2 regions of the Lysinibacillus sp. GW247-5R2A genome follow, and region 1 is predicted to be linked to the other one. Evidence: predicted binding sites of a transcription regulator. Region 1 holds the regulator's gene; the other holds the start of a gene.

What was found. The regulator LexA, encoded in region 1, represses DNA repair genes until DNA is damaged. The targets are predictions, from matches to a motif close to CGAACATATGTTCG.
Region 2: the regulator LexA is predicted to act here: its motif matches at 1,911-1,924, upstream of parE (DNA topoisomerase IV subunit B).

What each region holds. Positions count from the first base shown of each region.
Region 1 is NZ_JBWKZL010000001.1:412,379-417,747, reverse strand. It holds gene AC07YC_RS02080 (DUF2339 domain-containing protein) at 1-1,096, shown strand, start outside; gene AC07YC_RS02075 (prepilin peptidase) at 1,354-2,106, shown strand; gene AC07YC_RS02070 (gamma-glutamyl-gamma-aminobutyrate hydrolase family protein) at 2,141-2,863, shown strand; gene lexA (transcriptional repressor LexA) at 2,968-3,585, opposite strand; gene yneA (cell division suppressor protein YneA) at 3,704-4,066, shown strand; gene AC07YC_RS02055 (YneB family resolvase-like protein) at 4,063-4,728, shown strand; gene def (peptide deformylase) at 4,747-5,325, opposite strand.
Region 2 is NZ_JBWKZL010000002.1:214,166-219,534, reverse strand. It holds gene AC07YC_RS04700 (spore germination protein) at 1-348, opposite strand, end outside; gene AC07YC_RS04695 (HesB/YadR/YfhF family protein) at 497-787, opposite strand; gene plsY (glycerol-3-phosphate 1-O-acyltransferase PlsY) at 806-1,408, opposite strand; gene parE (DNA topoisomerase IV subunit B) at 1,945-3,921, shown strand; gene parC (DNA topoisomerase IV subunit A) at 3,918-5,369, shown strand, end outside.

The DNA of each region.
Region 1 (5,369 bases):
ACTTATTTTCGTTGGTTTATTAATAGCATTAGCGTTTTATAGTCATCGTCAAAAATGGCAGGAAGTATTTGATAGTGCTATAACACTCGCATTTATTGCCGTATGTAATACGATACTTATTATGAATATCCCTGATAAAGTGGATGATTTACTATATCCATTGATCGCTTTTGCAGGTGTAATGATGAGCTTACGATTACGTGCCAGTATGATGAAGGTAGTCACATCGTTTTTCCTTGTGATTACATTGTTGCTAAACTTCATTTTCCATGAACCGACACCATTTATTAGCTTTGAGCATTTAAGTCTGTTCATGCCAATTATTTATCTAGTAGTCATTTACTTGTATGCTAGACGCCCAAAAGAAACGTTATTACCTTTTGAGAAAGTCATGAAGGATTTATATGCCATAGATATTTTAGCAGTAATCGCCACAGGCTACTTCATAGCTTATATAAGCAAACTAGATTCAGCCTATTTCGAGGCAACAAATGGCATTCAGTATTTGATGTGTATTGCGCTAGCTGCTTTGTTTGCAGGATCTCTGCTCGTGTCAGAGAAATTTAAAGGGCGTGCTTTAACACCTGTCCTTGGAGCATTCTTTATCGTATTATCTTTGATGATCAGCACAAAGCCTTCTATGATGGATAGCTTAAATATGATGACCAGAATAGTTTATATAGCAGTAATTATGGCGATTATTGTAGACGTTCTAGTAAAGGGCCGTATTTATCAGCTGTATGAAGAGCGAATGGGGAAATATGTAGACACTATTGTTAGCTCAGGTGTCGTACTCACAATGATCTCAATCTGGGGGCTTGTTCATCAATTTACGTATAGTCATCTACTTGATTGGAAGCTAAGTATAGCACTTACAACGATTACATTATTCCTCACAGCGAGCATTTCGCTATGGCTTAGTTCCACACAACATTTAAAAACGCTTCGTACTACAGGTTTTGTTATTTTAGTCATGGCGTTTATCAAGCTTATTTTCTTTGACTTATCAGCCCTTGATTTATTAATTAGAGCTGTTCTATTTATAACAATTGGTGGCATTGGCATGTTGTTGTCAGGTAGGTTGCTGAGGAAATAAATTGAAGAGGTTCCAATAATTTTGGAATCTCTTTTATATTGTGCTAAACTGATACTACTCTTACTCTACTCTTTCTTTCTTCGTACCGTATGACTTCAAACCTTTTATGAAATATTCTTCAAACACATCTCTCATTATCAATGTCCATTGTTGAATAACAGTCGATAGGTGAATTACTGAGCAAGACTACAATAATTATATGAATAGGCGCATCATACTTATTGTATGGGCGCCTATTGGTTTAGGAGGACATAAATTTGGAAATGGCTTATACAATTATCATTTTTTTAGTGGGTCTAGTCTTTGGCTCTTTTTATAATGTAGTTGGCTTACGTGTGCCGCGGAAGGAGTCTCTTGTATATCCTTCCTCCCATTGTACGAGCTGTCAGAGACAATTGACGGCTCTTGATTTAGTGCCAGTATTGTCTTATCTGTTTTTAAGAGGTACATGTCGAGGCTGTGGCCTTAAAATTTCTTGGCTATATCCAGCGATAGAATTGTTAACTGGAGGATTATTCGCCTTTGCGTATTTGGAGCTAAACTGGAGCTTAGAATTTATAGTAGCTTTATCGTTCATCTCATTGTTAGTCATTATAGTTGTTTCGGATTTTACCTATCTGTTAATTCCAGATAAGATTCTATTATTCTTTTTGCCCTTTTTGGTCATAGGACGTGTACTGTCACCTTTAACACCTTGGTGGGACAGTCTGTTGGGTGCACTCGTTGGTTTTGGCATATTATACAGTATTGCGGTTTTATCGAAAGGTGGAATGGGAGGGGGAGATATTAAATTCTTTTTTTTAATTGGTCTCGTTCTCGGTACTATTCATACGCTGTTGACTTTATTTTTTGCCGCTATCATTGGTATGATAATTGGAATAGTTGTCTTATTAAAGCGTAAACAAGGAAGACAAACACCTATTCCCTTTGGTCCATCTATTGCATTAGCCGCTATGATTGTTTATTTCTACGGAGATTCGTTCATCAATTGGTATTTAGGTTATTGGTAAGTGTTAAATCTTCAATTTTGTGGAGGGGAATCAAGTGAAGCCGATTATTGGAATAACAGCTTTTGTAGAAGATGATTTATCAGCTCATTTAAATGCTGCTTACAGCAAAAGTATTATTGAGGCGGGCGGTATCCCCCTTATTATTCCGTTAGGTGTAGAGGAAGATGCTGCTCAAATTTTAGCCCTTACAGATGGCTTATTGCTATCAGGAGGCTATGATGTACATCCTTTTCTATTTGGAGCGGAGCCTTCACCAAGGCTAGGTAAAATTCATCCAGCTAGAGATGCCGTGGAATTAGCATTAATTGAGGCTGCATTTGTACGGAAAATGCCTATTTTCGGCATTTGTCGAGGTATCCAAATAGTAAATGTTGCATTAGGTGGTACGTTATATCAGGACATTGATAGTGACCATTATAGTACGAAGCTAATCAAACATATGCAACAAGCTAGTAGGTCAGTAGCAACGCATTATGTACAAATTATTGCGGAGAATTTATTAGCGACTATTCTTGAACAAGAGAAAATTGCCGTCAATTCTTTTCATCATCAGTCAGTGAATGTACTAGCGGAGAATTTAAAAGTTGCAGCGAAATCAAGTGATGGCATTATTGAAGCAGTGGTGCATGAGGAATTACCATTCTGTTTGGCTGTCCAGTGGCACCCAGAGGAATTGGCTATAGCGGGAGATCAGCATGCACAAAAGTTATTTGCAGCGTTTGTTGAAGCAAGCTTGAAATTTAAAAAAGAGGCATAGAGAGGTCATTGTAAAAAGAATCCAATAGTTTGTGGATTCTTTTTTTGCGTAAAAAAGAGGATGTATGCTCAGTGAAGGAACACAATCCTCAAACCCTCATTTAATTAATGTACACGGCGATAAAGTCCGACAACTTGTCCCAAAATTGATACTTGATCGACGATAATCGGTTCCATCGATGAATTTTCAGGCTGTAAACGGAAATGGTTTTTTTCCTTAAAGAAGCGTTTTACAGTAGCTTCATCCTCAGCTGTCATGGCTACAACAATGTCTCCGTTAATGGCTGTTGACTTTTGCTTTACGATCACTAAGTCACCATCTAAAATTCCTGCTTCAATCATCGATTCACCCATAATTTCTAGCATGAATAACTGATCCTCACTCGTGCCATATGTATCTGGCAGTGGGAAATACTCTTCAATATTTTCGATAGCTGTAATAGGAGAACCTGCTGTCACCTTCCCTACAAGTGGTACATGGATGACATGTTGCTTTTGGATAGATTCCTCAGGCTCAAGAATTTCAATAGCACGTGGCTTTGTTGGATCTCGACGAATAAAACCCTTTTGTTCTAATCGAGCCAAATGACCATGAACAGTTGAACTTGAAGCAAGTCCAACAGCTTCCCCGATTTCACGGACTGATGGCGGATACCCTTTAGCTCGTACCTCGTCTTTAATGAACGCTAATATGTCCTCTTGTCTTTTCGATACTTTTTTCATGATTGCTCACCTCTTTTTTCTAATATCAATCTTCTTATTTGATAGTATAACAGAATGCGAACACGTATGCAAACATAGGTTCGAAAAGTGTTTGACAAAAACGTTTGTTCGCTTTATTATGAGAACATACATTCCGAACAAACATTCTAGAAATGAGGTTATAATGATGACATGGTTAAAGAAAAATACACATATCACTATATTATTAGGTGCTTGTTTACTCTTCGCAAGTTACCTTTACATCACTGATCCGGGGGATGTTAATTACGCTGAAATTCAAATCGAACATGGGGATAGCTTGTGGTCGTTAGCAGAACAATACCGTGGTAAAATGAGTAAAGAAGATTGGATTAAGCTTGTCAAATCAGAAAATGAGTTAGCAGACATTAAAATCGTGGCAGGTAAATCTCTAGTCATTCCAGTTTTGAGTGATCAAGCCAGTCCCATCAAAACTATTGAAATTGCGAGAAACGAACAATGAAAAATAATCAAATGACGGCTGTTGTCTATTGCCGAGTAAGTACTGAAAAAGAAACGCAAAGCTCCTCATTAGAGCGCCAACAAGAAGAATTAGTGCGCTATGCTAAAGAGCAAGGCTATGAAGTAAAGGGTGTTTTTAAAGATAAGCATAGCGGTTATGATGTAGAACGCGAAGGCTTACTGGAAATGCTTGATTTTATAAAAGAGAAAGAAATAAAAGCTCTTTTTGTACAAGATGAAACTCGTTTAGGTCGTGGAAATGCAAGAATGGCAGTATTGCATTTATTACAAAAATCAGCAACAGATGTTTTTTCCATGCGTGATGCAGGACCAGTCCAATTAAACGAAATGGATACGATGCTACTAGAAATTTTAGCAATTGTAGAGGAATATCAACGTAGAATACATAATGCAAAAATCCGCAGAGGCATGCGACGTGCTGTTGAAAATGGTTATCGCCCTGAAAATAATCTATCCAATCGTGGCAATCCACATGGTCAGGAGCGGAAAGAACTCCCTGTTGATGAAATTGTGAAGCTACGGAATCGTGGTTTTACCTTTGAGGAAATTTCCATTACGCTTAGAGGACTAGGCTTTGAGGTAAGTAAAGCAACCGTACATCGTCGATTCCAAGAGCATCAAGAAAGATTAGCAGGCAAATAATATTGCCCGCTAATTTTTTTAATACAAGCTTTCGATAATAACATTTTGGGGTAGTTGAAAAGGGTTATCTTTATTAATTCGATCATAAAACATAATGCCGTTTAAATGATCGATTTCATGCTGTACAACGATAGATTCATAGCCTTTTAAAGACATCATAAATTCCTGTCCATCAATATTATAGGCTTTTACTTTAATTCGTTCATATCTTGGTACAAAACCGTGAACAGGTCGATTAACAGACAGACACCCTTCACCCTCAGGCAAATAGATCATATTCAAAGAATGACTCATTATTTTTGGGTTAATGAACATCATTTCGTGTATTTGGTCGTGATCCTCAAAAAGTACAGCAAACATTCTCTTATCTACGCCAATTTGATTGGCAGAGAGGCCACTACCAGGACGGAGTTTATACTTTTTTATTAAATTCGGATCTTGGCTGTTTTTTAAATATTGAAGCATAGATAATAATAGATGTCGGTCCTCTAAGGGAACTGGTATGGCAACGTCTTGCGTTTGTTTTCGTAATAAGACTGAATGTTCTTTTACAAAATCTTTCATAGTAATCATGTAAGCAGGATGAAATTTTGCCATCGAAACATACCTCCACAATAGGGCTTATTCAGAAGTTCATCAGG
Region 2 (5,369 bases), on a different contig from region 1:
ATACAGTGATGTAAAATGTTCGATATTCATCACATCACCAACAGTTAAATAGGAACTTCGAACATATTGATTAATGGTAGTAATTTCAATTTCTTGTTCTTCCTCAAGATTCGCCATTAATTTATCAATCACTGAATCCGAAATCATCGTTTTATCGGATAAGCCATCAATGGAAATAATGGCCAGTCGATGGGGTTCAGCTTCACCAATCGTAATTTCTCGAATAATAATGTCATTGCTATGACCGAGAGTGTTTTGAATGACTTTTATATTTTTGGCAAGGGAAGTATTGAGTAAATCGTCCGTTGTAAGGGATGGGGAGGGATCGATCTTGTTTGATATGGACATGTGTTTTCCTCCTCAAAAGGATGTTCATTATTTATAGAATGGACAACTTTGTGCGGAGATAAACGAAAAAAAGAATGAAATTCTAGCTACTATTTTTCAAATAAAAAAACAGTATTTCCCTTTCAGAGACTGAAAGGAAAATACTGCTTTATGTAAGATACTCGTATTGTAATTCATCCAAACTCGCATCCACGTCTACATGTAGATTGTGATCGTTAAAGAACCATAAATCTTTTTCATCGATGTAATAGGTTACGCCATCAATGACTGATTCTGCTCCAATGGCGATGGGCTCTTCTCGCGTCATGCCTAGTGAAAAGCCTTCGTGAAAAGGACTTGAACCGCCATAGCGTGCATAAAAGCGAATCGTATCGCCTGGTTCTACTTCCATCTCATGTTTGAACCATTGAATGGCCTCATCTGTCAGTGCAATTTTCATGCGAATGCTCCTCTCTTCTTACAGCCATTTTACCTTTGGCTCGGTGCCGTTTTTTATACGTGCAATATTGGCACGATGACGATAAATGATAAAGGTAAATAAAAAGGCTACCAAGATGCTTAATGCAAAGTCACCTGTAACAAAATAATAAACGATTGAATAGATAAGTGCTACTAAAGCGGCTATCATAGATGTTAAGCTGACGATTTTTGTGATTTTCAATGTCACAAGAAAGGCAATTAGGAGCAAGACAAACAATGGCCATGAATAGCCTAATAAAACACCTGCTGATGTGGCAACGGCTTTTCCACCACGGAAATTGGCGAAGATTGGAAACATATGACCAATCACTGCAACAAGACCTAGGATTAAGGAATGGATAGAACTGTCTGAGAATATTGGAAGTGCAGCTAGTAAGACAGCGGCAGTCCCTTTTAGAACATCCATCACAGTCACAACAATACCAGCTTTTTTTCCTAATGTTCGGAACGTATTGGTTGCTCCAAGATTACCGCTTCCATGTTCTCGGATATCGGTATTATAAAAAATTTTACCTATCCATAGCCCTGAAGGTATAGAGCCGATTAGATAAGCACATAAAATAATAAGTCCATTGATCATAGTTGGACTCCTTTCATTCATAGTCCATCACTTGGTACTAATAGTTTGTAACAAGTATTTTACACTTTTTCTTGCTAATCTACAATGTTATGAAGGAGATTTCGTAAGGAGTCTTGAATTCAATACAAAAGAAACTAAAGTAAGTTAGAGATAGGCTTTTAGGCATGATTGATGAAAGAACGAAAAAATTCTTTATTAAAATATAGGCAAAAAGGCAATTTTGTCATTCGTTCATTCCTTTGGTAGAATAGAAGTCTAACTTTATTCATTTACATGACATTGACGCATCAACTATATTGCAACTAAATAAGCTACGATGCGTCAGGTGTTTACGGATACTAGTGGTAGTCTGTCTTGCTTAAATTCCAATTTTAAGCAACTGTTGAAGATGTTTACTATTTAAAGTGTATATTAAAACTGTGAGCAATTTTTAAAAATTTAATTGGACCTGTCGCTAACTATTGACAGGAAATGCTATTATTATTAGGATGAGAACATAAATAGAACAAGTGTTTGTTTTTTGGAGGGGAATTTTTTTGACGAATAAACAGTCACCTAGCGTCTATAATGATGACGCTATACAAGTATTAGAAGGATTAGAAGCGGTGCGCAAACGACCAGGCATGTATATCGGTTCCACAGATGGCCGTGGACTTCATCACCTTGTGTATGAAATCGTTGATAATGCGGTGGATGAAGCATTGGCTGGCTTTGGATCTCATATTATTGTCAAGATTCACAAAGACCAGAGTATTAGCGTACGCGACTTTGGCCGTGGAATGCCAACTGGTATGCATAAGATGGGTAAACCTACTCCTGAAATTATTTTTACCGTCCTTCATGCAGGTGGTAAGTTTGGACAAGGCGGTTATAAAACGAGTGGCGGCTTGCACGGTGTAGGTTCTTCTGTCGTGAATGCGCTATCAACATTTTTAGAAGTAACTATCCATCGTGATGGTAAGAAATATCGCCAGCGCTTCGAGCATGGTGGACATCCAGTGACAACACTTGAAGAAATTGGTCAAACGAAGCAGACAGGTACGCTTGTTCATTTCCTACCTGATGAAACGATTTTCTCTGTTACAAAATATAATTATGATACGTTAGCAGAACGTTTAAGGGAGTCAGCTTTTTTATTAAAGGGCTTAAAAATTGAATTAATTGATGAGCGCGAGGAAGGCAAAAATGATGTGTTCTTTTATGAGAACGGCATTGAAGCTTTCGTTGCGTATTTGAATGAAGAGAAGGATGTTCTTCATCCTGTGAAGTATGTGGAAGGTATTCAAGATGATATTGAAGTAGAGTTTGCCTTCCAATATAACGATGGTTATTCTGAAACGATTTTGTCGTTTGTTAATAATGTCCGAACACGAGATGGCGGTACCCATGAAACCGGTGCAAAAGCAGCTCTGACGCGTGTCTTTAATGAATACGCAAGAAAAATTGGCCTATTAAAGGATAAGGATAAAAACTTGGAAGGAACGGATATTCGAGAGGGCTTAGCAGCTATCGTATCTGTCCGTATTCCAGAGCACTTATTACAATTTGAAGGACAAACAAAGGGCAAGCTTGGTACAAGTGAGGCTCGTTCAGCAGTAGATAGTGTGGTGTCTGAGCAAATTTTATATGTGCTAGAGGAAAATGCTGAATTGTCAGCGTCCCTTGTGCGTAAAGCGATTCGTGCGCAGCAAGTACGTGAAGCGGCTCGTAAAGCTCGTGAGGATGCGCGAAATGGTAAGAAAAACAAAAAAGGTAGTACGATTCTGTCAGGTAAATTAACGCCTGCACAGTCACGAAATGCGGCGAAAAATGAATTATATTTAGTCGAAGGTGATTCAGCGGGTGGTTCTGCAAAACAAGGTCGCGATCGTACTTTCCAGGCAATACTACCACTGCGCGGGAAAGTGATAAACACGGAAAAAGCCAAGCTCCAGGATATTATGAAAAACGAAGAGATTTCAACGATTATTCATGCGATTGGTGCAGGTGTTGGTACGGATTTTGCAGTAGAGGATTCAGCCTACAATAAAGTAGTCATAATGACCGATGCTGATACAGATGGCGCTCATATACAAGTATTGCTATTAACGTTCTTCTACCGTTATATGCGTCCCCTCATCGAGGCTGGTAAAGTCTTTATTGCGTTACCGCCACTTTATAAAGTTTCTAAAGGGACTGGCAAAAAAGAAGTAATTGAATATGCTTGGACAGAAAACGATTTACAAAAGGCCATCAAACAAGTTGGAAAGGGTTACATATTGCAGCGCTATAAAGGTCTTGGTGAGATGAATGCAGACCAGCTATGGGATACAACAATGAACCCTGACACACGTACATTAATTCGTGTCACAATCGAGGATGGTGCACGTGCAGAGAGACGTGTCACGACATTAATGGGCGATAAGGTAGAGCCACGTCGTAAATGGATCGAAGCCAATGTAGACTTCGGTATGGAGGATGATGCTAACATTTTAGAAAATGAATTCATCCAACAAGAGGAGGGCCAAGCATGAGTAGCACAGAAAAGTTTCAAGATTTACCTTTAGAAGAAGTAATGGGTGACCGTTTTGGTCGCTATAGTAAATATATTATTCAAGACCGCGCGTTGCCAGATGCACGTGACGGTCTTAAACCTGTACAGCGTCGTATTCTATATGCGATGTTTACAGAAGGTAATACACAAGAAAAACCTTTCCGTAAATCGGCTAAAACAGTCGGTAATGTAATCGGTAATTACCATCCACACGGAGATAGCTCTGTTTATGAGGCGATGGTACGTATGAGTCAGGATTGGAAAGCTCGTCATATGCTCATTGAAATGCATGGGAATAACGGTTCAGTTGATGGAGATCCGCCGGCTGCCATGCGTTATACTGAGGCAAGACTATCTGCGATTGCGGGTGAAATGTTACGAGATATCGGGAAGAAAACGGTTGAATTCGTACCAAACTTCGATGATCAGGATATGGAGCCAACCGTATTACCAGCCCGTTTCCCAAATTTATTAGTAAACGGCTCTACAGGGATATCTGCAGGTTATGCAACAGATATTCCACCTCATGCACTAGATGAAGTGCTAGATGCTGTATTGATGCGCTTAGACAAGCCTACTGCAACAGTGGATGAATTGATGACAGTACTCAAAGGTCCTGATTTCCCAACGGGCGGTATTATTCAAGGTGTGGACGGTATTAAAAAGGCATATGAAACAGGGCGCGGTAAAATTATTGTCCGTGCGCAGGCTGTGGTGGAACCTATTAAGGGCGGTAAAGAGCAAATCGTTGTTACCGAATTACCATACGATGTGAATAAAGCGAATCTTGTAAAAAAAATTGATGAGCAGCGTGTAGATAAACGCCTTGAAGGGATTGCAGAAATTCGTGATGAATCTGACCGTACAGGGTTACGTGTCGTAATCGAGCTGAAAAAGGATGTTCCTGGACAAGGGATTTTACAGTACTTATTTAAAACAACAGATTTACAAGTAGCTTACAATTTTAATATGATTGCGATTCATAATCGTCGACCAACGATGATGACATTGCCCTTATTATTGGATGCGTATATTACTCACCAAAAAGAAGTGGTGACAAATCGTTCTATATATGATTTACAAAAGGCAAAGGATCGTTCACATATCGTAGATGGCTTAATTAAAGCATTGTCTATTTTAGATGAAGTCATTGCGACAATTCGTTCTTCTAATGATAAGAAGGATGCCAAGCTCAATTTACAAGCAAAGTTCGATTTTACTGAGGTACAAGCAGAGGCGATTGTGAGCCTGCAATTATATCGTTTAACGAATACCGATATTACAGAGCTCCGCCAAGAACAGGATGATTTAAATAAATTGATTGCCAAGCTAGAAGGAATTTTACAAAGCGAGGCCAAGCTAATACGTGTCATTAAACAAGAATTACTAGATATTAAAAAACGCTTCACAGAGCCACGTCGCTCGAGA